3 regions of the Massilia sp. PAMC28688 genome follow, and region 1 is predicted to be linked to each of the others. Evidence: predicted binding sites of a transcription regulator. Region 1 holds the regulator's gene; each other region holds the start of a gene.
What was found. Region 1 encodes sigma-54, which starts transcription at its own class of promoters, with help from an activator protein. Its sites were predicted from a motif close to TGGCANGNAANCTGCTTT; they were not measured.
Positions count from the first base shown of each region.

Region 2: KY495_RS22665 (PEP-CTERM sorting domain-containing protein) is a predicted target of sigma-54. The motif match lies at 7,421-7,438, and genes of this name have one in related genera.
Region 3: KY495_RS15040 (PEP-CTERM sorting domain-containing protein) is a predicted target of sigma-54. The motif match lies at 3,624-3,641, and genes of this name have one in related genera.

Region 1 is NZ_CP080378.1:1,356,007-1,366,062, reverse strand. It holds gene KY495_RS06075 (HAD family hydrolase) at 1-500, shown strand, start outside; gene lptC (LPS export ABC transporter periplasmic protein LptC) at 500-1,093, shown strand; gene lptA (lipopolysaccharide transport periplasmic protein LptA) at 1,130-1,735, shown strand; gene lptB (LPS export ABC transporter ATP-binding protein) at 1,738-2,493, shown strand; gene KY495_RS06055 (RNA polymerase factor sigma-54) at 2,497-3,969, shown strand; gene hpf (ribosome hibernation-promoting factor, HPF/YfiA family) at 4,061-4,414, shown strand; gene KY495_RS06045 (enoyl-CoA hydratase/isomerase family protein) at 4,584-5,672, shown strand; gene rapZ (RNase adapter RapZ) at 5,712-6,575, opposite strand; gene KY495_RS06035 (TonB-dependent siderophore receptor) at 6,912-9,095, shown strand; gene KY495_RS06030 (glutaredoxin family protein) at 9,121-9,513, shown strand; gene KY495_RS06025 (hypothetical protein) at 9,543-9,704, shown strand.
Region 2 is NZ_CP080378.1:5,081,751-5,091,806, forward strand. It holds gene KY495_RS22635 (DEAD/DEAH box helicase) at 1-670, shown strand, start outside; gene KY495_RS22640 (bifunctional acetate--CoA ligase family protein/GNAT family N-acetyltransferase) at 696-3,356, opposite strand; gene KY495_RS22645 (alpha/beta hydrolase) at 3,462-4,388, shown strand; gene KY495_RS22650 (sialidase family protein) at 4,282-5,463, opposite strand; gene KY495_RS22655 (hypothetical protein) at 5,673-6,107, shown strand; gene KY495_RS22660 (porin) at 6,296-7,318, shown strand; gene KY495_RS22665 (PEP-CTERM sorting domain-containing protein) at 7,475-8,245, shown strand; gene KY495_RS22670 (NAD(P)H-dependent oxidoreductase) at 8,319-8,867, shown strand; gene kefC (glutathione-regulated potassium-efflux system protein KefC) at 8,869-10,056, shown strand, end outside.
Region 3 is NZ_CP080378.1:3,364,596-3,374,651, reverse strand. It holds gene rpiA (ribose-5-phosphate isomerase RpiA) at 1-509, opposite strand, end outside; gene KY495_RS15065 (response regulator) at 715-1,086, shown strand; gene KY495_RS15060 (chemotaxis protein CheC) at 1,089-1,709, shown strand; gene KY495_RS15055 (sensor domain-containing diguanylate cyclase) at 1,709-2,743, shown strand; gene KY495_RS15050 (Lrp/AsnC family transcriptional regulator) at 2,715-3,185, opposite strand; gene KY495_RS15045 (hypothetical protein) at 3,311-3,553, shown strand; gene KY495_RS15040 (PEP-CTERM sorting domain-containing protein) at 3,673-4,284, shown strand; gene KY495_RS15035 (lipopolysaccharide assembly protein LapB) at 4,339-5,319, shown strand; gene KY495_RS15030 (Rhs element Vgr protein) at 5,488-6,075, opposite strand; gene eda (bifunctional 4-hydroxy-2-oxoglutarate aldolase/2-dehydro-3-deoxy-phosphogluconate aldolase) at 6,232-6,858, opposite strand; gene edd (phosphogluconate dehydratase) at 6,855-8,771, opposite strand; gene pgi (glucose-6-phosphate isomerase) at 9,006-10,056, shown strand, end outside.

The DNA.
Region 1 (10,056 bases):
CGGCCATCAAGGTCATGATCTTTGACGTCGACGGCGTACTGACCGACGGCAGCCTTACCTACGGCCCGGATGGCGAAGCGACCAAGACCTTCAATGTGCTCGATGGCCTGGGCATCCAGCTGCTCCAGAAAAGCGGGGTGGCGACCGCCATCATCAGTGCCCGCAATTCGCCGATCGTGGTGCGGCGCGCGGCCGACCTGGGCATACAGCACGTGCACCAGGGCATCCACGACAAGCGGGTGGCCTTTGCGCGCCTGCTGGAGGCAACCGGCTTGACGGCCGACCAGTGCGGCTATATCGGCGACGACGTGATCGACCTGCCGCTGCTGCTGCAGGTGGGCTTTGCCGTCACCGTACCAACCGGCCACCCGGAGGTGCAGCACCGCGCCCATTACGTCACGCGCGCGGGGGGCGGGCGCGGCGCCGTGCGCGAGGTGTGCGACATGGTGATGCGTGCCCAGGGTACGTACGAGGCGGCGCTGGCGCCGTATTTCGCCTGATGGATAAACACAAGCGCACAGCCCACCGCTGGCCGCTGCTGGCGATGATCACGGCCGGGGTGTTCCTGGCCGCCGGTTCGTTCTGGCTGGTGCAGGTCATGAACCGGCCGGATGTGAGCTTCAACCCCGATGCGGGCGACGAGCCGGATTACATCATCGAAAAATTCAGCTTCGTGCGCATGACTCCTGACGGCAAGCCGCGCTACCTGTTCCATGGCGAGCGCCTCACGCACCGGCCGCACAGCGACGTGTCCATCGTCGAGCGGCCGATCCTGAAGAACCTGACCCCGGGCGCGCCGCCCATGACGGCCAGGGCCAACAGCGCGCGCATCCGGCACCAGGACAACGAGGTGGACCTGCTGGGAAATGTCGATATCAGCCGTCCGGCATCGGCCACCACGCGCGCAATGCAGATGCAGACCGAGGCGCTGACAGTGCTGCCGGACGAAGACCGCATGAAAACGGACCAGCAGGTCAAGATGACAATGGGCAGCGCCACCATTACCGGCATGGGAATGCAGGCCAACGACGCCACGCGCCAGATCACGATGGGCCGCGGCAGGATGGTGTATCCGCCACCGGCGGCGCGCTAGCATCGGGCAAGACCAAACAAACAGACTGACAAGAACATGAAAAAAATTATCGCAATCGCCGTCATGGGGCTGGCCATGCTGTCCGCCTCGGCCGAAAAGGCAGACGCGGGCAAGACCGCCGTGATCGACTACACCGACCTGGTGGTCGATGAAGTCAACCAGACCACCATCCTGACCGGGAACGTCATTGTGACCAAGGGCACGCTGGTGCTGCGCGCCGAACGGGTGGTCATCAAGCGCACGGCCGACGACTACATGCAGATCACCATGACCAGCAACGGTGGCAAGCCTGCGACCTTCCGCCAGAAGCGCGACGGTGGCCCCAATCTGTGGGTGGAAGGGGAGGCGGCGCGCATCGAGTACGACGAGCGCAGCGCCCTGGTCAAGCTGTTTTCCGGCGCCCGCATTCGCCAGCTGGAAGGCACGCGCCTGACTGACGAAATCCAGAGCGAATACATTTCCTACGACAGTCTGCGCGAGGTATTCACGGCCCGCAATGATGCCAGCGGCGCCAGCAAGCCTGGCGGCGGCCGCGGACAATTGATCATCGCCCCGCGCCGGCCGCGCGCCGCAACGGAGACGCCTGCGCAGGCTCCGGCTCCGGCTCCGGCTCCGGCTCCGTCACAGTCGCCGGGGACCTGAGCATGGAACCGAAACGCTGCGGCAGCACGCTGATCGTTCGCGGGCTGCAGAAAAGTTATGGCAAAAAGCTGGTGGTGCGCGACGTCTCGCTGCAGGTGGAGTGCGGCGAGGTCGTGGGCCTGCTGGGCCCCAACGGCGCCGGCAAGACCACCTCGTTCTACATGATCGTGGGCCTGGTGCCGTCGGACGCGGGCAGTATCGATATCAGCGGGGTCGATATTTCGACCATGCCGATTCATCGCCGCGCCACGCTCGGCCTGTCCTATCTGCCGCAGGAGGCTTCGGTGTTCCGGCGCCTGACAGTGGAAGAAAACATCCGCGCCGTGCTCGAACTGCAAAAGGTGGATGGCAAATCGCTCTCCAAGACCGAGATCAACGAGCGCCTCGACAACCTGCTGGCCGACCTGCAGATTGAAAAGCTGCGCGAGAGCCAGGCCATGTCGCTCTCCGGCGGCGAGCGGCGGCGCGTGGAAATCGCGCGCGCGCTGGCGACCAACCCGCGCTTTGTCCTGCTCGACGAGCCGTTTGCCGGCGTCGACCCGATTGCCGTCATCGAGATCCAGCGCATCGTGCGCTTCCTGAAAGAGCGCGGCATCGGCGTCTTGATCACCGACCACAATGTGCGCGAGACGCTTGGCATCTGCGACCGCGCCTACATCATCAACCAGGGTGCGGTGCTGGCGTCGGGACGGCCAGACGACATCATCGCGGACGAATCGGTACGGCGCGTCTACCTTGGTGAACACTTCCGCATGTAAGCGATGAAACAGTCACTTCAACTACGCACCTCGCAGCACCTGGCGCTCACGCCGCAGCTGCAGCAGTCGATCCGGCTGCTGCAGCTGTCCACGCTGGAGCTGCACCAGGAACTGGAGCAGCTGCTGACCGACAATCCGCTGCTCGAACGCCTGGACGATCCGCTTGACCACTCGGTACGCCTGCTGGCCGACGGCGCCATCGGCAGCAATGCCACGCCGGGCGAAGCGGCGCCGGAGCCGGGCGCCCAGGATGCACCGGCGCCGGCCGAAGCGGAGGGTGGCGATGCGCCGGACAGCGAAGCGCCGCAGGGACCGGAAGGCGACGCCGACTGGGGCGAACAGACCCGTGCCAAGGGCTCGGACGATGAAGACTCGCGCCCGCAGCTGGAAGCGTCGTCGACCACGCTGCGCGAGCACCTGATGGAGCAGATGCGGGTAACGGTGAGCGAAGGGCGCGACCGCGCACTGGTGGAGCTGATCATCGATGCGCTCGACGACAATGGCTACCTGACCGAAACGCTGGAAGAGATCCACGAACGCCTGCCGGCCGAACTGGAGATCGACTTCGACGAAATGAAGACCGCGCTGGCGCTGCTGCAAAGCTTTGACCCGGTGGGCGTGGGGGCGCGTTCGGCCTCGGAGTGCCTGTGCCTGCAGATCAAGGCCATGCCGGGCGTACCGCTGGTCACGCGGCGCATGGCCCTGGCCATCGTCGACAAGCACCTGGCCTGGTTCGCGCAGCGCGAATTCAACAAGCTGAAAAAGGCCCTCGACTGCGATGACGAAGACCTGCGCGAGGCGCAGGCCGTGATCCGCCAGTGCAATCCGCATCCGGGCGCCGTGTTCGCGTCGGACGTGTCGGACTTCGTGGTGCCGGACGTGATCGTGCGCAAGGCCAAGGGCGGCTGGTCGGTATCGCTCAACAATGAAGTCATGCCGCGCCTGCGGGTGAACAATATGTATGCCAGCCTGCTCAAGCAGGGCAAGGGCGAAGGACAGATGAGCGCGCAGCTGCAGGAAGCGAAGTGGCTGATCAAAAACATGCGCCAGCGTTTCGACACCATCCTGCGTGTTTCGGAGGCAATTGTTGAGCGCCAGCGCAATTTCTTTTCGCACGGGGCGGTTGCCATGCGCCCACTTGTGCTGCGCGAAATTGCTGATACACTTGGTCTGCACGAGAGCACCATCTCTCGTGTCACCACGCAGAAATACATGCTGACCCCGCACGGCATGTTTGAGTTGAAGTACTTTTTCGGCAGCCACGTCGCCACCGAAGCGGGGGGAGAAGCATCCTCGACGGCGATTCGCGCGCTGATTGTGCAATTGACAGGAGCAGAAGACCCTAAAAATCCATTATCCGACAGTAAGATTGCGGACATGCTGGGGGAACAGGGTATGGTCATTGCGCGCCGGACCGTTGCCAAATACCGGGAAGCGCTCAAAATCCCGCCCGTCAGTCTCCGAAAGTGTCTGTAGATTGCAGTATTGCCTGGCAATGCCAGGTGGTAAGCCTTGTTCCTCTGCGCACGCGCATGAACTGAAAGTGACACCATCTTTAGGAGTGTGTATGAATCTCACAATTAGCGGACATCATCTCGAAGTGACACCAGCCATCCGTGAATACGTACAAGCCAAGCTCGAGCGCGTAAAGCGCCATTTCGACCAGGTGATCGATATCGCCGTGATTCTCACCGTCGACAATCTCACTGAAAAAGAAAAGCGCCAGAAGGCCGAAATCAATCTGCGCCTGTCCGGCAAAACTGTCTATGTGGAAAGCCTCTCCCACGACCTGTACGCGGCCATCGACTGCCTGGTCGACAAGCTCGACCGCCAGGTCATGAAGTACAAGGGCAAGGTCCAGGACCACAATCACCAGGCCATCAAGCACATGCCTGAAGAGCAGAGCCCGGAAGCGGTGTAACTGCACCGGGTTCCACAGCCAAAGGCGTCCGCGAGGGCGCCTTTTTGCTGTTCGCGGTCAGCATCCGGCGCCCTGGTCAGGTGCGGGCCCGGGCGGCTTGCCGGAAGCAATTGGTGGCGCTCCAGTGCGGCGGTAAAATAGCGCTCTTTTCTCTTTCCTACTGCCTGCCATGAGCACATACGTCCTGCATCGCGTTGCCGACCGAACCGGCATCATCACCCTCGACCGCCCGAAGGCCCTCAATTCGCTGTCGCTGCAGATGGTGCGCGACCTGACCGCCATCCTGGAGGCGTGGCGTGACGACGCCGGGATCGATGCGGTGGTCATCGGCAGCAGCAGTCCCAAGGCGCTGTGCGCCGGCGGCGACATCCGCTTTTTCCATGAGTGCGGTCATGCCACGCCCATGGGAGGCAGCGCGCTGCTGGAAGACTTTTTCACCGAGGAATACGCACTCAACCACCTGATCCACTTGTATCCCAAGCCTTACGTGGCCTTGATGGATGGCGTGGTCATGGGGGGCGGCATGGGCATTGCGCAGGGCGGCCCGGATTGCCGCATCCGCATCGTGACTGAAAAAACCAAGATGGCCATGCCGGAAGTGAACATCGGCCTGTTTCCCGATGTGGGGGGCAGCTACTTCCTGTCCCGTGCGCCGGGGCAGCTGGGCAACTACCTGGGGCTGACGGGGCTGACCATCGGTGCGGCCGATGCGCTGTACGTGGGACTGGCCGACCTGTTCGTGCCGCACGAGCAGATGGCAGCGCTTGGCGCGCTCATCGACGCCACGCCAGGGGCGCAGCTGCGCGAGGCGATCAGCAATTTTGCGGCGCCGTTTGCTGGACAGTCTGGCAGCAGTGAACTGGCAGCAGCGCGCGCTGACATCGACCGCCATTTCGGCGCCCCGTCGGTCGCCGCCATCATGCTGTCGCTCGAAGGCGACGACAGTGCCTTCGCGCAAAAGGCGCTGGCCGCCATGCGCCAGCGTTCACCGCTGATGATGTGCGTAACGCGCGAACTGCTGGTACGCGGTGCCGGCCTCGATGTGGCGGGCTGCCTGCGCATGGAACGCACCATGGTGCGGCACAACTTTGAACACGGCGAAGTGCTGGAAGGCGTGCGCGCGCTGGTGATTGACAAGGACAATGCGCCGAAGTGGAATCCGCCGACTTTGGAGCAGGTGAGCGAGGACATGGTGGCGCGCTTTTTCATGCCGGTGTGGCCGGACAGCGCGCATCCGCTGCGGCACTTGCAAGGCTGATCTTCAAGGGGGCGGCCCCTGCGGACTGTGGCGGGCGGACTAGCTCTGTTCGCGATGACGCAGTACCACGCGCTCGGTCGGGCTGAAGTAGGCGGCCAGCCTTTCGGCCATGTACACCGAGCGATGCTGCCCGCCGGTACACCCTACCGCCACCGTCAGATAGCTGCGGTTGTCGGTCTTAAATGACGGCAGCCACTTGGCGATAAAGGCGCGGATATCTTCCAGCAATTCGGCGGCGCTGGGCTGCGCGTCGAGGAAGGCAATCACCGGCGCGTCCATGCCGGTCAGCGGCCGCAGCGTGAGGTCGTAGTAGGGATTGGGCAGCGCACGCACGTCAAACACGAAGTCCGCGTCCAGCGGCACGCCCAGCTTGAATGCAAACGACTCGAAGAACAGCGTGATGGGCGCGCGCTCAATGGCCACCAGCTCCTTGATCCAGGCGCGCAGTTTGTTGGCCGACAGTTCGGAGGTGTCGATCACATGTCCCAGCTGCTCGATGGCGGACAGCCGTTCGCGCTCTTCCAGGATGCATTCGATCAGGGTGCGGCGCGAGGCGGGATTTTCGTCGGGCCGCAGCTGGTGCGACAGGGGATGGCTACGCCGCGTTTCGGAAAAGCGCGCTACCAGCGAATGGGTATTGGCGGTCAGGAACATGACCTTGACGTCGTGCCCATCGTCCTTAAGCATGCGGATATTGGCCGGCAGCTCGACCAGCGATTGCGCGCTGCGGGCGTCGACTGCCACCGCCAGCGACTCGGTACCGTCGGCAATGAGCGCGCTTACCAGGCTTGGCAGCAGGGCGGGCGGGAGATTGTCAACGCAGTAGTATCCAGAGTCCTCAAGTACCCTGACAGCTACTGACTTACCTGAACCGGAAATACCTGTAATGAGAACAATGCGCATGCCCTTGATGATACCGCATGCGGCCATTTTCTGTTTGGACGCCGCGCGAGCGCCTGGGGCCCGTGTCTTGCAAGCAGGGTGTTGATTATCGTGACAATTGCGCTTCGCTTGCGCGTGCAACTGTCGGCCGATCGGTCCACTGTGTCGGCACCGAACCGCAGCATGCTAGTCATCGCAGCGGCGAAGCTGTTGTAGCGAGGCTGAAACCGCATGCCAATCTCGTTTGCCGCAAAGTTTCACGATTTTCCCGCTGCTAGTATTTCCCCTCGGCATCGACGGGCGTGGCGTTGGCGCTTGAGCCGGCCTGGGTGCACAAACGACAATGGGGAAATGTCTGTGAATATAACGCATCGATCGATCGCCATTGTGCTGTTGGCTAGCCAGCCTGCTGCCGTGTGGGCCGATGACGCTTCAGGGGCCGCGGTGCCGGTGGTGCAGGTGACGGGCGCGCAAAGTGATGCAGAGGCACGGCGCCAGTTCGTCGCCGGGAAGATCATTATCGGGCGCAAGCGCATCGAGGAAAGTGGCGTCCGCAAGGTCGAGGACATGCTCCGGCGCGAACCGGCCGTGACCGTAAGCAGTGACGGGCGCATCGGTCTTCTCAACATGCCCGGCTATACCCAGATACTGCTCGACGGGCAGGCGCCGGTCGGGCGTTCCCCCACCGAGCTTGACCTGGTCAGTGTCGAAAAGATCGAAATTGTCAAATCCAGCATGGCGGAGTACGGACCCTTTGGCGTTGCAGGGACAATCAACATCATCACCCGCAAGACGACGCGCAAGACAGAGACCGAGATTGCTGCCGGCATTGAAACCACGGGTGGCGAGCCCAAGGTGACGATGGACCTGTCGCGCAACAGCTCAGTGCAGGGATCGCCATTGCGGTACAGTTTTCAGCTTTCCGCAGAAGCGGGCTCCGGGCTGGAGCGCAGCAACATCAGCGAGTCCATTGCCGTTCGCGGTCAGTCCGACCAGCTACGCTGGCATGGTCAAAGCGACGGCAAGTCGCGCCAGGAAATGCTGTCCGGGTCGATGGACGTGATTTGGCAGCGCGCCGATGACGAAACGCTGACGCTGTCGCCTTCGATTGCCACCATGATAGACAAGAATGCCGCGCGCGATATTCGTCTGCCGGCTAGTGGCGTCGAATCCGCCGACACTGCTTGGGACCGGATACGGCTGGACATGTTGCGGGTGCCGGTGCGATGGGAATCCAAGCTGTCAAGTACCAGCAAAGCCGACGTGTCGGTAATGACCGCCTTTATCCGGTCGAACAGTGCAAGCAGCGGAATCGATGCAATTGCAGGCGCGCGAGGATCCGAGTGGCTTAGCCTGGACAAGCGACGCGGTGGCAGTCAAGCGCTCGACATGTCGTACCGAACGCGTCTGGCGAACGGGCACAACGTGAAATTGGGTTCGACAATTCGCCATATGAGACAGGTCATCCGTCATCGGTACGAACTTGATGGGGCCCGCGCATCTGCTTTCGATCTGCTCGGCGCGCGCAGCGCATGGCGCAACCGCAGCTTTCGCGTGTTTGTGCAGGATGAGTGGGAACTGAGCGAGAAGGTCGATGTCAATGCCGGTATGTCGGCCCAGGCCACCGATATCCAGGTAAGCGAGAATCGCTATCAGGTCAGGAATGAATCGCGGATACTCTCGCCCTCCCTGCATTTGTCGCGCAAGATTGGCAAGGACGATGCCAATCACCTACGCTTGAGCATCGCGCGCAGTTTCAAGGAAGTGGAAGAAGACGATTTGTCTGCGCATCCGGAAATTCACCCGCTCGCACCGTGCATTTCGGCTGCCTCCTGTGGCCCCAATTCAGCAGCGACGGCTGACAAGGTGGGAAACGCCATTTTGCGCCCGGAGCGGGCCCTGGGTATGACCGCATCATACGAGCATGCCATTGGCGCCGGCAGCCATGTCAATGTGGAGCTGTACAGCCGCCAGATCGATGACAAGATGGGCAAGGAAATTATCCTGCTGAGTGTCCCCTGGTCGGCGGATCCCCGCCATGTCATCCGGCCGGCCAATCTTGGTGATGCCCGTAGTTTGGGGCTGAGCGTGGAGATGGAGCTGGCGCTGCGCGACATTGCCGCAGAGGCGCCCAAACTGGCCATCCGCGGCAGTGCGGGGATCGCAGAATCGACGGTGTCGAACGTACCGGGTCCGGAAAACAAGCTGGATCGGCAAACACCATGGAATGCAAAGCTGGGCAGCAGCTACAGCATGGAAGGTTTCCCGATTACGTTCGATGCCGATGCATCGTGGGCCCCTTCGGTGTGGATCCGCACAAGCGCCGTGGAGAGAATCTATGTTGCGCGGGTCTTCACTTTCGAGGCCAGTGCCAAATGGCAGATGACGCCGGATCGCCGCTTGATTGTGGGAATGCGTTCTGCTTCGCCACGGACCCGCCACACCATTCATCAATATATTACTAATGATGAGCGCGTCAGCCGCTACGATGACTCTCGTAGATTTTCCACCATACGCGTGCAGTTCGAGAGCAGTCTGTAATCAATACTTCGCCACAAGGAATACCATGACAAGCAAAACCAAGCGCGTGCTATTGGACGCGGTGGCGATGGCGGCCACCATTGCTGCCGCCATCGCGGTCGGATGGCAGGTGCCGTCACTGTATCAAAAATTTCAGGGAATGGACAATGAGCGCCGCGGCGACTTCGCCCAGCACGTCACGCAGCATCGGCACAGGCTCACGCTGTATGGCACCACAACTTGTCCAGCCTGTGCGCATGCCCGGGCGCATTTAGTCAAAGCCGGCATTCCATTTAATGACCAGGTTATTGATCAATCAGATGCTGCAAAGCAAATGTATCAAAAGCTCGGCGAGCGCAGCGTGCCGATATTGGTATCAAAAACCGAATTGCTGATCGGCTATAACGCCGCGGCTTACGACCGGTTGGTAAGTCGCTGAAGCTCTTTAAAACTACGATAGGAATGGTCATGAAAAAATATCTTGTACCTTTTTTAGTCATCTTCAGTGTCGCGACGGTGACGGCACAAGCGGGGAAGCCAGAATTTGATGCTTGTGTTAAGCGATGCATGCCGGAAGTAAAAGATAGGGCCGAATGTAATCGGATTTGCGAGCCGTTCATTAGCAAATAGCGCTGATTGCACGACTATGAACTAATTCTTACGGGAGATTAATGTCGGAAACGCTGATACGATCATTATGAAGGTCCCTTAACTCAAGAATGGAATTCAATATGAACCGTCAGTTTTTTGCAAAAATGGTGATCGTTATTACTTGCGGCTCTGCATCAGCGGCACAGGCAGCGAAAGTGTGGGACCTTCACTGCTTTTTAAAATGTACGACAGCAAAGACCAAGATCAGCGATAAGATTTGCAATTATATTTGTACCACTGATTACAAGTAAATCGTTGCTGGAAACTTGAGGCCGCGGACATCTCATCAGTCCACTGGCCTCCGGGACGATTCGTCGCCCAACTTAGCCTG
Region 2 (10,056 bases), 1.7 Mb from region 1:
CGCCATGGCCGGGCGCCTGCTCACCGACCCGCTCAGCATTGAAGTCAGTCCGCGCAACAGCACGGTGCAAAAGATCCGCCAGTGGGTGGTCCCGGTGGACAAGAAGCGCAAGGCCGAACTATTCATGCATCTGCTGCAAAAAAAACGCTGGGGCCAGGTGCTGGTATTCGTCAAGACACGCAAGGGCGTGGAAGTGCTGGTCGATGCGCTGGCCGCGCACGGCGTGGCGGCCGATTCCATCCACGGCGACAAGCCGCAACCAGCCCGCCTGCGCGCCCTCGAACGCTTCAAGGCCGGCCAGTGCAAGATTTTGGTGGCGACCGACGTGGCGGCGCGCGGGCTCGATATTGACGACCTGCCGCAGGTGGTCAATTTCGACCTGCCCATCGTGGCCGAAGACTACATCCACCGCACCGGGCGCACCGGGCGCGCAGGCAACGCCGGCGAAGCGGTGTCGCTGGTGTGCGCCGACGAAGTGGGCCTGCTTGCTGCCATCGAAGTGCTCACGCGCCAGAGCCTGGAGCGCATCGAGGAAGCCGGCTTCGAGCCGGAGCACCGGGTACCGGCCACCAACAGCGCCGGCCACATCGTCAAAAAGCCCAAAAAGCCAAAAAAGCCCAGGGTCAAGGACGAGGTATCGACCATCGACGTGCGCTTCGCGCGGCGCTAGGCGCTGGCCAGGCCGCGCCGCCAGACTATTCCAGCGGCAGGCGCAGATGCACGGTGTCCTGGTCGGGGCGGCGCTGCACGCTGAAGCCGAGCTTGCGCGCCAGGTGCGCCATGCCGGAATTGGCCGGCAGCGTTTCGCCCACGATGTTGCGGGTGCCGCGATGGCGGCAGTAGGCAATCAGTTTTTCCATCAGCATGGTGCCCAGGCCCTTGCCCTTGAGGTCCGAGCGCACCGTCACGGCAAACTCGGCGTCCACGTTGTCGGGATCGGCCACCACCCTGGCCACGGCCAGCGTTTCCGGCATGCCGCCAGGGCCGCAGCGCGAGGCAATGAAGGCCATCTCGCGGTCATAGTCAATCTGCGTGAAGCGCGCCAGCTGCGAAGGCTGCAGTTCGATCACGCGCGTGAACATGCGGTTGCGCACATCTTCCTCGCTCAGGGCCGCCGCAAACGCCAGGTGCGCCGCGCCGTCTTCCGGCCGGATGGGGCGCAAGGTGATGGTCTCGCCCTGCCACGCCACTTCCTGCTCCAGTTCGCGCGGATAGGGCCGGATGGCCAGGCGGTCGTGGGTGCTGCCCGACTTGTCGGCCAGTGCCACCGCTACGCGCGCGTCGAGCACAATGGCGCCTTCGCTGTCGGCCAGCAGAGGGTTGATATCGAGTTCGATCAGTTCCGGCAGGTCGGCCACCATCTGCGACACCTGCATGAGGATGGTGACAATGGCGTCCAGGTCTGCGGGCGGACGGTTGCGGTAGCCGGCCAGCAGGCGCGCCACCCGGGTGCGGGAAATCATGTCGCGCGCCAGCACCACGTTCAAGGGCGGCAGCGCCACCGCGTGGTCGGCCGTGACTTCCACCGCCACGCCGCCCTGGCCAAACAGGATCACGGGGCCGAAGACGGGATCGGTGGTCACGCCGATGATCAGCTCCTGGGCCAGTGGCCGGCGCGCCATGTGCTGCACTGAAAAGCCCTTGACCCGGGCGTCCGGACGCAATTCGGCCACGCGCTGCAGCATGCGCGCCGCGGCGCTGCGCACGGCTGCCTCGCTGTCGAGATCGAGCGCCACGCCGCCCACATCGGACTTGTGGGTGATTTCGGGCGAGAGCACCTTGAGCACCACCGGAAAGCCGATGCTGCGCGCAGCCTCGACTGCCTCCTCGACCCCGGCGGCGGTGCCCGTGGCCACCACCGGAATGCCGTATGCTGCCAGCAGCGCCTTGGCCTCCGGCTCGGTGAGCAGGGAGCGGCCTTGCGCCAGCACCTGCTGCACCAGGGAGGCGGCAGCGCCGCGGTCAGCCGTCCGGCCGCCGCACGCTGCCGGCGGCACCTGCATGAGCAGTTCCTGGTTGCGCCGGAACTGCACGATCTGGCGATGGGCATTGACCGCTTCTTCCGGTGTGCCAAAGGTGGGGATTCCGGCATCGGCAAACAGGGCGCGCGCCCGTGCCACGGCCCCGGCGCCCAGCCAGCACGCCAGCACATTGCGCGACGAGGCGCCGATCATGGGCGCCAGCGCTGCGGCAATGGCTTCGCTGGGGACAATGGCGGTGGGCGCATGGATGAACAGGATGGACTGGGCCTGGGGATCGGCCAGCAGGATTTCCAGCGTCTGCACATAGCGCTCCACAGGGGCGTCGCCAATGATGTCGACCGGGTTGCCGCGCGACCAGGTGCGCGGCAGCACCTGGTCCAGGCGGGCCATGGTCGCGGGCGATAGCTGCGCCATGCTGCCGCCGCCCGCCACCAGGGCGTCGGTCGCCATGACGCCCGGTCCGCCGCCATTGGTCATGATGGCCACCTGTTCGCCGAACAGGGGGCGCGCCCTGCCCAGCGTTTCCACCGCCGCAAACAGGTCTTCGGTGGTGAGCACGCGCAGCATGCCGGCGCGGCGGAAGGCGGCGTCGTAGACATCGTCGGCCCCGGCCAGCGCGCCGGTGTGCGAGGCGGCGGCGCGCGCCCCTTCGGCCACCCGCCCGGACTTGAGTACCAGCGTCGGCTTGCTGCGCGCGGCGGCGCGCGCGGCGGACATGAACTTGCGCGCGTGGCGCACATCTTCCATGTACAGGAGGATGGCGCCGGTATGCGGGTCGCTGGCAAGATAGTCGAGCAGGTCGCCAAAATCGACGTCGGCGCTGTCGCCCAGCGACACAAAGTGCGAAAAGCCGATGCCGTGCGCGCGCGCCCAGTCAAGCACACCGGTCACCAGGGCCCCGGACTGCGAGACAAACGCAATCTTGCCGGGCTGCGCCCCGGTGTGGGCGAAACTGGCATTGAGACCTATGCGCGGCACCAGCAAGCCCACACAGTTCGGACCGAGCAGGCGCAGCACAAAGGGCCGGGCCGCAGCGAGCATGTCCTGCCTGTGCTCGCGCGACAGGCCGGCCGTGAGCACGACGGCCGCGCGTGTGCCCAGTTCGCCCAGCTGGCGCACGATGGTGGCCACCGTGGCCGGCGGGGTGCAGATGACGGCCAAATCCGGTGCGGCCGGCAGGCTGCGCACGCCGTGCCAGACGCGCAAGCCGGCCAGTTCGTCATACTTGGGATTGACGGGGTAGACGGCCCCTGTGAAGCCGCCCTCCATGATGTTGCGCAGCACGGTGGCCCCCACGCTGCCGGGCCGGCTCGATGCGCCCACGATGGCCACCGATGCCGGTGCCAGCAGATAGTTCAGGTTTCTGACGCTCATCGTTGTCCTTTTGCCGCGTTGCAATCCGGCCACTTTCCAGCCGAGCGATCAAATTCGTGAAGCAGCGCATATAGTACCGGCTTGAACCCGGTTAGAATTGCCCATATGAACCATTCCAGAAAAGTAGCAGTCGTTTCCGGCGCGCTCAGCGTGCTGTGGGTGGCCGCGACGGCAGCCATTGCCGCCAGCCAGCGGCGCCTGGTCTTCAATCCCACCATCAAGCGCGAAGTGCTCAACCCGCGCAGCACGGGCCACCGCACCCGGCCCATCGTACTACGCACCCAGGACGGCATCAAGCTGTCCGGCTGGCTCATGACGCCCCAGGTGGTGGGACCGCATCCGGCCGTGATTTACTTTGGCGGGCGCTCGGAAGAAGTGTCCTGGGTGGTGCGCGACGCCGGCAAGCTGTTTCCCGGCATGGCGGTGCTGGCCGTGAACTATCGCGGCTACGGGCAGTCACAGGGAGATCCGGCCGAGCTGCACATGGTGGAAGACGGCCGCATGCTGTACGACTGGCTGGCCGAACGCCACCACGTGGACGCTGCCCGCATTGCCGTGGTGGGGCGCAGCCTGGGCTCCGGCGTGGCGGTACAGGTGGCCATGGAGCGTCCGGCCCACTCGGTGGTGCTGATCACGCCTTACGATTCCATCCTGGCCATTGCCAAGCGCCGCTTCCGCGCGGTGCCGGTGGAATACGTGCTGCGCCACCGCTTTGAATCGGTCAAGTATGCGCCCTCGCTCAAGGCGCCCACCTACGTCCTGCGCGCGGCCAGCGACGACGTGGTGCCCCACTCTCATACCGACCAGCTGGTGTCCAAGCTGGGACGGCTGCACCTGGACGAGACGGTGCCCGAGTCGGACCACATGAATATTCCCTACCTGCCCGCGACCCAGGAACGGATCGCCGCTTTCCTCACCTACCAGTTCAGTCAACCCCTCCCAGCGTCAGCATCAGCAGCCGTCCCTGCGACTGCGGTTGAAGGTTTAGCGTCAGCAATACTCGTCCCGCCGGGTCCTGCGCCAGCGACGTGACGGCCGCGCCGCCCGGCCCGGCACCGTCATGGCCTGGCAGGATGTTCGACAGGTCGGTCCAGCGCGCGCCGCCATCGCGCGACACTGCCAGGTAGGGCTTGCCGCTGACGTGGTCGGCCCCGGCCGCCACCAGCACCTGCGGCCGCTTGCGCAGCGCCAGCACGCTGCTGATCGTGGGAAAGGCTGCCGACTGGGGCGGATGCAAGATCACGAAGTGAAAGTTTTCCCCATGGTCAGTACTGCGCAGCAAGCCCCCGGCCACCCCGGCAAAGACGGTGCCGGGCGAACCGGCGCGCTGCAACAGCTTGAGCCGGTGCTGTCCCAGGGGCGGCAGGGCTACCGGCAGGGCCTGGCTTGATGCGAGGCTGCCATCGCCGCCCAGGCGGTAAGCCTTCAGGTAAGACGCATCCTGGGCACAGGCCCCGCCCACCAGCAGGCGCCGCCCGGACACGGTGAAGCTGGCATGGCTGCAGCCGTGCTGCGCCAGCTCGCCCAGCAGCGCGCGCCAGCTGCGGCCATCATCGGCACTGGCCAGCACATTGATGCCGCCACCGGCATTCGACAGCAGCGCCCCGCCCGCCAGCGCCAGCTGCGTCATCCACAAGCGGGTGCACGTGGTGTCGCGGCACATGCGTAAGGCCTCGTCGCGGGGCGCGAACCATTCGTAGGGGCGTTCGAGCTTGCACAGGGAACGCTCGTCCACCCCGCCTGTCAGTGGCTGGAACAGGTAGATGCTGCCTGCCAGCCGGGCCAGCACGGGCGTGCGCAGGGGCGCGCCTGACCGCGCCGGTCCCAGGATGCAATCGCCCAGGTCCACGCTGCGCCACACGGTTGCCCGGTTCAGGACGGTGCCGCCGCGCAGGATTGCCGATCCGCTGGTGGCCGAATTGGCCAGTGCCAGGTAGGTGTGGCGGGCATCGAAGGCAATGCTGCCCATGCCGCGCTCATGGCTGAGCAGTACGTCAACCCGTCCATGGGGATGGGGAAGCGCGGGCGCCGGCGGCGCCGCAGGCACCGTGCAGGCCGTCAGCAAAACGGCCGCGAGCACGATGGCGGGAAGGGCGGTACGGGTCACGGTGGTCTCCTGGCACTGGCTGTCCCACCACCTTATTCCTTTGCAGCAAATCTATTTTGATCAGCAACAGGCGCCCCTCCCGAGCAGACCGGCTGTAGGTAGGGGCGGTACGCCGCGGCCCGACTTTTCCTTGCAACAAGCGTAGTATGAAGCGTGTGACATCACAAAAAATTGGCAATTCAGGCCGGTAACGGCCGAGGAGTACGACCATGGTTGACGAAGAACTGGCGGGCAGGCTGCGCCGCGTGCAGGATGCCGGACCGGCGCTGATGGGCGCTTTCAATGCCCTCACCCGCTCCCACGCCTATTTCCAGAATGCGGGCGACCTGAAAACCGTCTCGGTGTCCGATGTCCTCGACAATGGCAGCATTGAAGCGACCTTCCAGGGCGTGCGCATTGCCTTTGTCCTGGTGCCGGTGCTTGGCGCCAACCGCCGCCCGCGCGGGCGGGTGATTGTCATGCACTGCCACTGCGTGTATGGCTTGCCGAAACAAGACCTGCTCGGCGCCTTCACCTATGGGGAAGATGGCGTCACCGACCTCGATCCCGACAGTGCCGAGCACTGGCTGCACATGCAAAGCGACGGCGCATCCATTGTCCTGCGCTTCCTCGATGCCGCGCTGGTGGCCAACAAGACCGTGTGAGCGCCTGCCCGGCCATGGCCGGGGCGCCGTTTGCCTGAAACATACAGCTGACCGCCGCTGATGGCGCGGGCGCTTGACGTAGCTCAAGCCCTGGGTCAAAACCTGCCCCCAAGTCATGCTTTCAAATAACTTCTCATGAGCAGTACCGTATTTCATCCGGTAACCAACTCATGAGGACACAGACGGGCATGAAAACTCCACTCATCGCAATCACCCTGGCCGCGGCCTGTTCGGGCAACGCCCACGCGCAGTCCGTTACCCTGTACGGCGCCGTCGATGCCGGCCTGATCAAGCGCACGGGGAGCGCCACGGCCATTGGCAAGCGCGACGCCAATACGCTGGGAGTCAAGGGCAGCGAAGAGCTCGGTGCCGGGCTCAAGGCGCTGTTTCACCTGGAGATGCGCTATGAACCGGATACGGGCACCCAGGAAAGCGTCGTGCGTCCCATGTTCCAGGGCCAGAGCCGGGTAGGCCTGGCGGGCCCCTTCGGCACCTTGCGCATCGGGCGCGGCGTCACCGCCTATATGGAGGCAATGACCGCCTTCGAGCCTTTCCACGGCATTCCCTCGCCGGCCGGCTTCTATACCGATGTTGCCGTGGCCGGCTACACCACCCAGCCCCTGGACGCGGGCGGCAACTCCTTCAACCGCATTTCCAATGCCGTGTGGTACAACACGCCCGAATGGGGCGGCTTCCAGGTCAATGTCACGCTGGCCTCGCGCGAGGCCAACAACGGGCCGGCCATCGTCGGCCGCGGCACCACGGCCATCCCCCAGTACGGCCCCGGCGCCCAGGCCTCGGCCAACCCCTACTCCGTGTCGGCCACCTACAAGCGCGGCCCGCTCGGGGCAATGGTGGGTGTGGAACGCAACGGCATCGAGTCGGACGTCTGGTCGCTGGCCGCCTTCTACAAACCGGTAACGCCCCTCAAGCTCATGGCCATCTATGGCCGGCAAGACCGCGCCCATACCATGGCCGCCAACGCCGGCACCCGCGCCTGGGTGCTGGGCGCGAACTATGTCGTGGGCGGGGGGACTTTCCTGGTGGGCTATGGCCGCAAGGAGCCCGACGGTGCGGTGGCCACGCGCCAGACGTCGATTGGCTATGAGTATCCGCTGTCAAAGCGTACCTTTCTGTATGCCGACGCTTCCCGCAAGCGCGCCGCGTCCGCGGTCAACCACGTCGACCTGGGGATCCGCGCCACGTTCTGACTATCGGAAAAGGCTGATATCTTGTCAGAAATCTTTACAGTTATTGACTGAAAGGCATTGCAAGTTTCATTAAATCATTGATTCCAATGGGAATTATTGTTTTGGCACAGTAATTGCTACTACTGCCACATTAATTCACTTTTAGAAATGACCATAATGAAACATGCAATCCTGGCTGCGGCCGCCCTCCTTGCCTTTGCCGGTCCTGCCCAGGCAGGCGTGATCTCGGACACCGGCGCCGGCGCTTACTGGGGCGGCAACGACCACAGGTATGGCGACGTCATTGGTGGCGCCATGTTCGACATCACGGGTGCCACCGTGACGCTCGATGGCAGCATGCTTACCATCCGCATCGCGACCGCATTTGCCGGCCATGCCGGTACCGCAACCTATGCCGGTCCGAAGGGCATCGGCTATGGCGACGTGTTCCTCGGCGCCAGCTGGAACCCGGCCGGCACCGACGCGCATCACACCGGCGACAAGGCTGCCAACGGCACCAAATGGGCATACGGCCTGAACCTCGACGACCGGTGGAACAATCAAGGTGGCAGTTTCAGTCTGTATGAATTGAACGGCGCCACCAATGCCTACAACATCCTCAACAGCGAAAGCTTCATGAAGTGCACGCTGGGATCGCAATGCTACTACCGCAATGGCCAGGCCACCGCTGTCAAGACCACGTCATCGACCGTGCGCCAGACCGGCCATACCGGCACCTGGACCGTGACGCGCGACCAGGGATTGCTGTTTAACATCGACGTGCGCGGCACCGCACTGGCCGGCTACGGCGACATGGCGCTGCACTGGGGCCAGACCTGCCAGAATGATGTCATCGAAGGCATCACCGATGTGCCGGAACCGGCAAGCCCGGTCCTGATTGGCCTGGCCCTGGCGGCCCTGGCGCTGCGCCGCAGGGCGCGCGCATAAGCGCCGGCGCCCCGGCCTGCCCGGGGCTGTCCGGGGTTGCCCAAACAGGGCTGCGGCATGCTATAACACTGCCATGCCCCAGCCCATTCTCGTCATCTACGCCCATCCCGCGCCGCACCTGTCGCGCGTGAACCGCCAGCTGGCCGACGCCGCGCGCGCCATCGACGGCGTGACCGTGCACGACCTGTACGACACCTACCCGGACTTCTATATTGACGCCGCGGCCGAACAGGCGCGCCTGGCCGAGGCCGGGACCGTGGTCTTCCTGCACCCGATCCAGTGGTACAGCATGCCCTCGCTGCTCAAGGAATGGGTGGACGCGGTGCTGCAGTCCGGCTGGGCCCACGGCCCCGGTGGCACGGCCCTGGCCGGCAAAACCTACTGGCTGGTGGCCAGTACCGGCAGCCCGCAATCGGCCTATGCGCCAGGCGCCCTCCATGCCCGGCCGTTTGATGACTACCTGCCCCAGTTCCGCCAGACCGCCGCCCTGTGCGGCATGCACTGGGAGCCACCCCTGATCCTGCACGGCGCCCACCAGGCCAGCGACGCTGCACTGGCGCGACACATCGACACCTTCAGCGCCCGCCTGCGCGCGCTCGCCGCCACCCCCACCAGAGGCTGACATGGAACACGGCATCCTCGGAAATGCACTGATCTACCTGGCAGCGGCAGTGGTGGCCGTGCCGCTGGCCAAACGGCTCGGCCTGGGCGCGGTCCTGGGCTACCTGCTGGCCGGCATCGCCATCGGTCCCTGGGGCCTGGCCTTGATTGGCGAAGTCGAGACCATTCTCCACTTTGCCGAATTCGGGGTCGTATTGCTGCTGTTCGTCATCGGCCTGGAGCTCGAACCGCGCCGTCTGTGGGCCATGCGCCGTCCCATCTTTGGCTCCGGCACCGGCCAGGTCGTGGGAGTGGCCGCCGTGCTCATGGCCGTTGCCCTGATGCTGGGCATGACGTGGAAAGTGGCCCTGATTGCCGCCCTCGGCCTGTCGCTGTCGTCCACCGCAATCGCCCTGGCCACGCTCGAGGAACGCAATCTCAAGGCCACGCCCACCGGCACCTCGGCCTTTTCCATCCTGCTGTTCCAGGACATTGCCGCCATCCCCATGATTGCCATCATTCCGCTGCTGGGCGTGGCCGCCGCCAGTGACAGTGGCGGCGGCTGGATCGATGGCGCCCGCATCGCAGGCGCGATTGCCGCCATCGTCATCGGGGGCCGCTATCTGGTGCGCCCTGCCCTGCGTGCCATCGCCCGCAGCGGCCTGCGCGAAATCTTCACCGCCTTTGCTTTGCTGCTGGTGATCGGCATCGCGCTCCTGATGCAGTGGGTCGGCCTGTCGATGGCCTTAGGCGCGTTCATGGCCGGCGTGCTGCTGGCCGACTCCGAATATCGGCACGCGCTCGAATCGGACCTCGAACCGTTCAAGGGCCTGCTGCTCGGCCTGTTCTTCATTGCCGTGGGCATGTCGGTCGATTTCGGCGTCCTGCTGGCGCAGCCGTGGCTGATCCTGGGACTGGTGGCGGGCTTTCTGGCGATGAAGATCGCGGTATTGTATGGCCTGGCAATGGCAATCGGCATCCCGCCCAGCCAGCGCAGCCTGTTCGCCTTCCTGCTGTCGCAGGGCGGTGAATTTGCCTTCGTGGTATTCGGCGCCGCCCAGACGGCCGGGGTCCTGGGTGCGGACGCCGCCGCGATCCTGATCGTGGTGGTGGCCCTGTCCATGGTCACCACGCCGCTGCTGCTGATCGGCTACGACAAGCTGGTGGCGCCGCGCTACCGGGTGGCCGGCACGCGCCCGGCCGATGCCATC
Region 3 (10,056 bases), 2.0 Mb from region 1:
TTATCGGTAATAAAAGCCTGGTCGCTGCCCGCCTTCAGACGCAGGCGCGGCTGGCCGCCCAGCGCCGTCAACTGGCGCATGACGGCGTTGCGCGCCATCGGCAGCACTTCCACCGGCAGCGGGAACCTGCCCATCACATCGACCAGCTTGGAGCCGTCGGCAATGCAGATAAACTGGCGCGATACCGAGGCCACGATTTTCTCGCGCGTGAGCGCGGCGCCGCCGCCCTTGATCATGGCACCGGCAGGGGTGATTTCGTCCGCGCCATCGATGTAGACCGCGATCTCGCTCACCTCATTGAGGTCATACACGGTCATGCCGTGGCCGCGCAGGCGGGCCGCCGTTGCTTCGGACGAGGCCACCGTCCCCTTGATCCGGTCCTTGATCTTCGCAAGCTCGTCTATGAAGAAATTGGCCGTAGAGCCGGTGCCCACGCCGATGATTTCGCCATCGATCACATACTGAATGGCAGCTTTCGCTACCGCTTGCTTGAGTTCGTCTTGAGTCATGATCAGCTGGCCGTATGCCAAAAAAAATGCAGAATGCGCCATTTTAGCGGATTGGACACCGCCCGATCACATTCCGGCGGCAATTTCGCTTTCTTAGATGCATGAACGTCACACGGGGCCGGGCAAGCGATGGGGTTTTAGCCATTCACGCGGGGAAATTTATGCGAAAATGTGTCATGCACAAAGAATATGCGGGGATTGCACAATGAGCGACAACAAGACAGTTCTGGTCGTGGACGACAGCCGGGTGTCGCGCATGATGGCGCGCCAGTTCATCCTCAGCGCCCGTCCGGGCTGGACGGTGGAGGAAGCGGCAAGCGGCGAAGAAGCGCTGGAAAAGGTGGCGGGCATGGCGCCCACACTGATCATGGTGGACGTGAACATGCCCGGCATGGGCGGCATGGCCGCAGCCGAGCAATTGCGCAGCCTGTGCCCGCAGGCGCATATTTCCCTTGTCACAGCCAACGTGCAGAACGCCACGCGCAACCGCGCCGCCGACCTGGGCATCGCCTTCATGGAAAAGCCGATCACTGAAAGCCGCATTCACGCCCTCATTGGCGCCCTTGCCCCGGACTAGCCATGTTCAAGCTCACCGAACTCCAGCACGACGCCCTGGTTGAGATTTTCAATATCGGCGTCGGCCACGCTGCCAGCGCGATGAGCGAAATCGTCAACGAGCCGGTCACGATGTCGGTGCCGTCCATTTCCTTCCTGAGCCGGGCAGATGCGGCGGCCATGCTGGGGCACCGCGAGCGCGCCCGCGTGTGCGGCGTGAGCCAGCGCTACCAGGGTGCCTTTTCCACCGAAGCCATGCTCATGTTCCCCGAGGATAAGAGCCTCGATATCGTTCGACTCATGGTGGGCGAATCAGTTCCCCTCAAGGAGCTGACCGAAATGGAACAGGAGGCCATGAGCGAGATCGGCAACATCATTCTCAATTCCTGCGTGGGCACGCTGGCCAACATCCTGTCCCAGGAACTGTCCGGCTCGCTCCCCCAGTACCACGTGGGCACGAGCGAAGAAATCATCGGCGTGCACGGGCAGCAGCCAGACACCATCGTGCTCATGCTGCATATCGACTTCATCCTGGAAACGCACCAGATCCACGGCTACGTGGCATTCATCCTCGACATGACGGCGCTACAAGACTTGCAGGAGCAGCTCGACATTTACCTGGCCACGATCACGGGACCGGGCTGATGGGGGACAGCGACACCACACGCCTGGGCGTGCTGGAAGACGTGCTCGATGCCGTCAACCTGGGCATCATCGGACTCGATGAGCAGGGCCGGGTGGTGCTGTGGAACAGCTGGATGGACCGGCATGCCACGCACCGGGCCGACGCCGTGCTGGGCCAGGATTTTTTCGCCACCTTCCCCGCCCTCAAAGGCAAGCGCATCGAAGGGGCCGTGCGCCAGGCCTTGCGCGACAACCTGCCCTCGCTGCTGTCGCAAACCCTGCACAAGGCACCGTTCGAGCTCTACAGCAGCGCGGCAGCGGCCGCCAGTGGCGAACGCATGCAGCAGGCCGTGGCCGTCACCCCGCTCAGCAGCGCCGGCGCCGGGCGCCTGTGCCTGATCCAGATCACCGATGTGAGCGTGGCGGTTCACCGCGAACAGTTGCTGCGCGACCAGGCGCTGGAACTGCGCTCGCAAACGTTTTCCGACGGCTTGACCGGCATTGCCAACCGGCGCCATTTCGACGTCGCCATGGACAAGGAAATTCGCCGCGCCAAGCGGGCCGGCACGCCGCTGTCGCTGCTCATGCTCGACATCGACAGTTTCAAGGCCTATAACGACCATTATGGCCACCAGCAGGGCGACGCCTGCCTGGTGCGCGTGGCCACGGCGCTGGCGGCCATGCTGCAGCGCCCGCTCGACCTGATCGCCCGCTACGGCGGCGAAGAGTTTGCCGTGATCCTGCCAGAAATGGATGCCGAGCAGAGCGTGGCCATGGCCGAAGCCATGCGGCGCAAGATTGTCAGCCTCAATATCGCGCACGACATGGCTGGCCATGCCGACCACGTGACCATCAGCGTGGGCGTGGCCACCCGGGCCAGTGGCGAGGACGGGGCCGATACCGCCGCCCTGCTCGGCGCTGCCGACCGGGCCCTGTACGCTGCCAAGCATGCCGGGCGCAACTGTGTAGTCTTGCACGCCGTGGGCCCGGCACCAGGCATGCCCGGCGTGCCGGGCGCGCGGGGCGTTACGGTTCCGGCGAATGGGCCTGTTTGAGCCTGCGCAGCACGAACGTTGAGCGGCTGTGGCGCAAGCCGGGCAGCTTGTACAGCTTGCGGCGCAAGAATTCTTCATAGCCGGCCGTGCCGGCCACGGCCACCTTGATCAGGTAATCGTATTCGCCGGTGAGCAGATACGCTTCCAGCACCTCGGGCATGTCCGCCAGCGCCTGGCCAAAGCGCGCGAAGGTGTCGTCGTCGTGGCGGTCCAGCGTCACCTCGATCATGACCGTGTCCGGCACCCCGAGCGCCTGCTGATTGAGCAGCACCGTGTAACCCTCAATCACGCCTTGCTCTTCCAACCGCCGCACGCGGTTCCAGCATGGGGAGGCCGACAAGCCCACTTTTTCGGCCAGGCCGGCATTGGACAGGCGCCCGTCGCGCCGCAGCTCTCGCAATATCTTTCTATCTATTTCGTCCAGATCGACAGTTTTTTCCATTCCTTTTCCCTAAAAAGAAGATCCTTCTTCAGTTTACCGCAACGGCAGAACCTCCTTCTCTATTTTCTGGGCATCGACACAGGTTTTGAAAGCCTATTCCGGCGCGGCCGCCGTATCCTTTCCTCATGAATGCTGACCTGACTTTTTTGCTAGAACCGGACTGTACACTCGATATCCTGGAGGCCGTGCTGGCCACGGCCAGACGGGGCGGCCTGCACCTTGGCGCACTGCGCGTGCATAACAAGGAGCGCAACAACGCTGTGCATTTGCGGGTGCGAGTGGGAGATCCCCACTTGCTGGATCTGTTTGAATTGAGACTCAACAACATTATCGGAGTGCATGAGTTATGCCGAGTGACTGTCGAATAGCTTTACATTTCTTTATCATCGATTGCGCCTCAACAAGGCAAATCGGCTTAAACAGGGCCATCGCGTCGACTGGTACGGAGATTGCTTAGTCTCGGTACTCACTTTACGCAGGCCATTCCATGAAAACAAGAAATTTCCTATGCGCAGCTATTGGCGCCCTGTTCATGTGCAGCGCCAATGCCGCCCTGGTTGTCTATGACAGCAAAACAGCATTTAACGATGCCACCACGTCGCAAATCGTCGAGCCTTATATTGCTCCCGAAAATAGCTTCCTGTCGCTGAGCGAAGCGACCTTCAACGGCATCCGCTATCCTGAGCTGGCCTTTATGGTCGACCCCGGATATGCGCCCGATCTCTACCAGTGGAACAGCGGCGCCGTGCTATTACTGGGCAATGTCGCGACCCTGTCCTTCGCGCCCACCCACGCCTTTGCGGCCGATTTCGGCACCCTCAATCCCGGCGCTGCGGTCACTGTCACCATCGACGGCATCGACACAGTCGTGCGCACCGAAGCGCGCAGAAATCTGCGTTTCCGAGGCTGGGTATCGGACACCGCCTTTACCTCGGTGTCGTTTTCCACACCGGCCCAGTTCCTTATCCTCGACAATGTCACCCGCGCCGGCGCGGGCGGCCTGCCGCCTCCCGTGCAAGTGCCGGAACCCGGCAGCCTGGCACTGATGGGCGTGGGCTTGCTGCTACTGGCGCGCAAGCGCGTTAGTACAGTATCCTGAAGGCCGCAGCGCGGCCACCCTGGCCGCGCATCGTCCTCGCTACTTTCAAGGCCCATGAACCCTTCCCTGCTCGCCGCCACCGTCCTGTTGTTATCCACCGCCAGCGCCAGCGCCGGCACCAATGAATACAGCGCGCTCATGAAAGCGCGCAAATATGCCGACGTCGAACGCGCGGCCGCAGCCAGGCTGGCCAGGGAACCGGCCAACGCCGACGCGCTGGTAGCGCGCAGTTCCGCCATTGCCGGCGGCGGCAACCAGGCCCGCATCCCGGAAGCGATCGGTTATGCGGAGCAGTGCGTACGCCGCCATCCATCCCACTCCCCGTGCCATCTGGCGCTGGGCCAGATGCTCGGCTGGAAAGCCATGGCCGGCGGCATCCTGTCGGCCATCGGCTACGCTGGCGACATCCGCGGCGCCTTCCAGAAAGCGGTCGAACTGGACCCGCGCAACCTCGACGCCCGTTTTTCGCTGCTCCAGTTTTACCTGATGGCGCCATCGATTGCGGGCGGCGGCAGTAGCAAAGCCGTGGACCTGGCGGGAAAGACCGCGGCGCTGTCGCCTGAAGGCGCGCGCATCATGCAGGGCATGATCGACCTCCACGGCGGCAACCTGGCAAAGGCTGAAGCCACCGCCAATGCTGCGCGTCCGGGCGGCGACGAGGAGCTGGCCGAGCGCCACGAAGGCTTGCTGGTCTCGATCGCCGGCAAATTCATGAGCGAGAAAAAACTGGCGGACGCCGAACGCATCGTGCAGACAACGGCGCGCCTGTATCCCGAGAGCGAGCAGGCGGCCTTCATGACGGCGCGCGTGCGCCAGGAACAAGGGCGCCATCGCGAAGCGGTGGTGGCATTCGAAGCGCTGCTGGCCAAGCATGCGCGCGGCTACATTCACTACCGGCTGGGCCAGTCGCAGCAGGCACTGGGCGAGAAAGCCAAGGCAGTTGCCGCCTTTGAAAAGGCGCTGGCCGCCACGCCGGGGCTGAACCCCAAACAAAAATCGGATGCCCAGGCGCAGCTGGCCACCTTGAAAAGCTGAGCAGGCCAGGGCCTGCGGCGGGCGCAGTCGATCACGCCGCGCCCGCTCGGATGGAACTTGCTGCCGTAAGTAGGTGGGGCGGGCGGCAGGGCGCGATGACCACCTCGTGCACCTCTTGCACCCGTTGCGGCAGGAGCAATCACTTCGGCCCGTGGGGAAGCATCGGCACTATGGGGCGTGCCGCGTCGAACGCTTGAAGAAAGTCAGGAGGCGTCCACAATCGCGCGGCAGATTGTCCCTGCTGGCGGGGTGGGCAAGAAAATGGCCAAGTACCTGCTGGTACAACGCCAGGCTGTCCGCATAGCGCCGCTGGCGCATGGAAGCTGCCGAACCGAGATGACGCAGCACGAAAAAGTCGGCCAGCAAGTCACCCTGCGCTTCCATGTTGTAGTCGGCCAGCGTCTTGCCGGGGTCCAGGTCGTAGTGATAGGGCAGGCCAAGGCGAATCGCCCCGCGGGCGCGCACGGCATAGCCCAGCTGGTGCTGCCAGACATGCACCATCTCGTGCATGAACCAGTGGCGCGCATGTTCCGTGCCCACGGCAAAATCATCGAGAAAGCACGACCCATGAAAGTACATGGCACCGTTCGGCGTCATCGCGCAGTTACTGGGCTGGAAAGGCATGTAGCGCCGGCGGTGGATGCGCACGCGCCTGTAGTCGACGGCATCCTTGAACAGCAGCGACGCCATGGCGACTTCGCCTTCGGTCAGGAAGCGCCAGCCGGGAACCCGCCGGCGGCGAACAGGCAAGATCATGGCGCCATCCTGCTACTGGGAGTCAGGTGGGACTGGCACCAGCCCCGGCCGCCCGCCGCCGCAGCAGCGAGTGGCCAGGGTGAAGCATGCAAGGCCGGCTGCGGCCCTGGCATCTGGTCCATCCTATCCAGCGGCCGTGGTGCCACGCCTTAAGACTCAGGCGCGCAAGGCCGATGCCGCGCGTGCCAGTTCCGTGATATGGGCCCAGTTACCGGCCTGGATCGCGTCCTTTGGCGTGAGCCAGGAACCGCCCACGCAGGCCACGTTCTTGCAAGCCAAAAACTGCGGCGCAGTCTCGATCGAAATGCCGCCCGTGGGGCAGAACGTGACGTCGGGCAGCGGGCCGCCAATGGCATTGAGCATGCCCACGCCGCCGGCCGGCACTGCCGGGAACAGCTTGAGCTGGCGGAAACCGGCTTCGCGCGCGGCCATGACTTCGGACGGCGTCATCACGCCCGGCAGCAGCGGCAAGCCGCTGCTGCGCGCCGCCGCGATCAATGCCGGCGTCAGGCCCGGCGAGACGCCGAACACCGCACCGGCGTCGCGCGCGGCGGTAAATTCCTCGGCCTGGGTGAGCGTACCGACGCCGACAATGGCGCCCGGCACCTGCGCCATGGCGCGGATGGCACCGAGGCCGTGCGCGGTGCGCAGCGTCACTTCGAGCACGCGAATACCACCTGCCACCAGTGCCTGCGCCAGCGGCACGGCATGCTCCGGATCGTCAATGGCAATTACCGGGATAACGCTCGCCGAGCGCATGATGTCGAGTAGGGTCATGGTCATTTTGGGTTCTTGATGAGGAAGTCTTCGTCGGAGCCTGGCACGATGTCGCCCACATCGGTGCCTTCGTGCAGCTGCACAGTGGTCTGGATCGGTGACGGGAGCGGGAAGGTCGTGGCGCCCTTTTCCGCCTCGCTGATGGCCGAGCGGAACATCGCAAACAGCTCGCGGCCCATGCCGATGTGATTCGGGGTCAGGTCGGCCGCGGCGGGGGTGCGCGCCGCCCACACGGCCTGCGGCACCAATGCCTCGAGCGTGCCGGTGGTGGCATCGAGACGAATGATGTCGCCATCGCGCACCAGGCCCAGTGGACCGCCGGCGAGGATTTCGGGCGACACGTGAATGGCGGCCGGCACCTTGCCCGACGCGCCCGACATCCGTCCATCGGTCACCAGTGCCACATGGCGGCCTGCATCCTGCAGGTTGGCCAGCGCAGGGGTGAGCGCATGCAGCTCGGGCATGCCATTGGCGCGCGGGCCCTGGAACCGGATCACGGCCACGAAGTCGCGATCGAGCTTGCCGGCCTGGTAGTCGTGCATGAAGTCTTCCTGCGAATTGAACACCAGCGCCGGCGCTTCCACAATGCGGTGCTGCTCCTTGACGGCAGAGACCTTCATCACCGCGCGGCCCAGGTTACCCTTAACCAGGATCATGCCGCCGTCCGGGGCGAACGGCGCCGCGGCGGGCCGCAGTACCGAGTCGTCGCCGGTCAGCTGGGGCACCGGCTTCCAGTAAGCCTGGTCCCCATCGAGGAATGGCTCGGCGCAGTGGGCGCGCAAGCCCTTGCCCAGTACCGTCGTCACATCGTCGTGCAGCAGGCCGGCGTCGAGCAGTTCGCGGATGACAAAGCCCGGGCCGCCGGCGGCCTGGAAGTGATTCACGTCGGCGTCGCCGTTGGGGTAGATCCGGGTGAGCATGGGTACCACGGCCGACAATTCATCGAAATCATTCCAGTCGATGATGATGCCGGCTGCCTTGGCGATGGCCACCAGGTGCAGCGTATGGTTGGTGGAGCCGCCGGTGGCCAGCAGGCCCACCACGGCGTTGACGATGCACTTCTCGTCCACCACATGGCCGACCGGCGTGTAGCTGCCGCCCTGCTGCGAAATTTCGACTGCGCGCCTGGCGGCGGCCGCGGTGAGCGCCTCGCGCAGCGGCGTGCCGGGCGTGATGAAGGCGGCGCCGGGCAGGTGCAGGCCCATGATCTCCATCAGCATTTGGTTGCTGTTGGCGGTGCCGTAGAAAGTACAGGTCCCGGCGGCGTGGTAGGACCCGGCCTCGCACTCGAGCAGCTCTTCGCGCGTGGCCTTTCCCTGCGCGTACAACTGGCGGATGCGGGCCTTTTCCTTGTTCGAGATCCCGCTCGTCATCGGGCCCGCCGGCACGAACACGGCCGGCAGATGGCCGAAGTGCAGCGCGCCGATCAACAGGCCCGGCACGATCTTGTCGCACACGCCCAGGTACAGGGCCGAGTCGAACATATTGTGCGACAGCGCGATGGCCGTGCCCATGGCGATGGCGTCGCGTGAAAACAGCGACAGTTCCATGCCCGGCTGTCCCTGCGTCACGCCGTCGCACATGGCCGGCACGCCGCCGGCAAATTGCGCCACAGCGCCTACCTCGCGCACGGCATTCTTGATAATGGCCGGGAAGGACTCGAACGGCTGGTGGGCCGAGAGCATGTCGTTATACGACGACACGATGGCCACCGAAGGCTGCTTCACCTGGCGCAGCACCAGCTTGTCATTGGCAGGAAAGGCCGCGAAACCGTGGGCCAGGTTGGTACACGACAGCGCGCCGCGCTGCGGCCCCTGCAGACGCGCCGCGTCCAGGTGCGCCAGGTAGGCAGCGCGCGACGGTCGGCTGCGCTCGATGATCCGGGTGGTGACCGCTTCAACTACGGGATGCAAGGCCATGGCCATTCCTTATGAATATGTTTTGTGAAATTTTACTACAAAAATGCCAGTCCACGGATTTTTTTACCGATCATGACGGCGTTCAACTGCTCACAGGATCACCGAACCCCGTATCGCTCTGGCTGAGCTCTTCCTGCTCGGATAGCGATCCGCGATTGAGCTACATTCGTTTTGTAGTGAATTTACGTAAATCTCCTGTATCATTCGACAATCTCTTAACAGCTCAACACTGCCATGCTCAACAGCCCCCTTACCGCCAGCGCCAGCTACCAGGCGCTTGACCAGCTTGCCCCCGCTGCCCGCCAGTGGCAACTGCGCGATCTGTTCGCCGCCGACGCCAACCGCTTCCCGGGCATGACGGTGGATGCCGCCGGACTGTTTCTAGACTATTCAAAAAACCGGATCGACGCGCGCACGCTTGAACTGCTCATTGGACTGGCGCGCGAGCGTGGCGTGGAAGCGCGGCGCGACGCGATGTTCCGGGGCGAACGCATCAACCTTACCGAAAATCGGGCTGTCTTGCACACCGCCTTGCGCGCGCCGCGCAGCGAAGCTCTGGTCGTGGACGGCAAAAACATCAGCGACGACATTCACGCAGTGCTGGAGCGGATGCGCAGCTTTACCGACGACGTGCGCGCCGGGACCTGGCTCGGGCATACGGGCAAGCCGATCACCGACATTGTCAACATCGGCATCGGCGGGTCGGACCTGGGCCCCAAGATGGTGTGCCTGGCGCTGCGCCAGTACGCCCACCCGCGCCTGGCGATGCACTTTGTATCGAATGTGGACGGCCACGACATGGATGCGGCGCTGAGCCGGGTCAACCCCGAAACCACGCTGTTCATTGTCGCCTCCAAGACCTTTACCACCACCGAGACCATGATGAACGCGCAGACCGCGCGCGCCTGGTTCCTGCAGCACGCGTCCGAGGATGCGCTGGCGCGCCACTTCGTGGCCGTCTCCACCAATGTGGACGCGATCAAGGCCTTTGGCATCGATCCGGCCAATATGTTCCCATTCTGGGACTGGGTGGGGGGGCGCTACTCGGTGTGGTCTGCCATCGGCCTGTCGGTGGCGCTGTCGGTCGGTTACGGCTACTTCAGCGACCTGCTCGCCGGTGCCCACGCCATGGACACCCATTTCAAGGAGGCGCCGCTGGCGCAGAACATGCCGGTCCTGCTGGCCATGGTCGGATTCTGGAACCGCCAGTTCCTCGGCTGCGGCTCGCTCTCGATCGCGCCCTATCACCAGGACCTGAACCGCTTCCCCGCGTATCTGCAGCAGC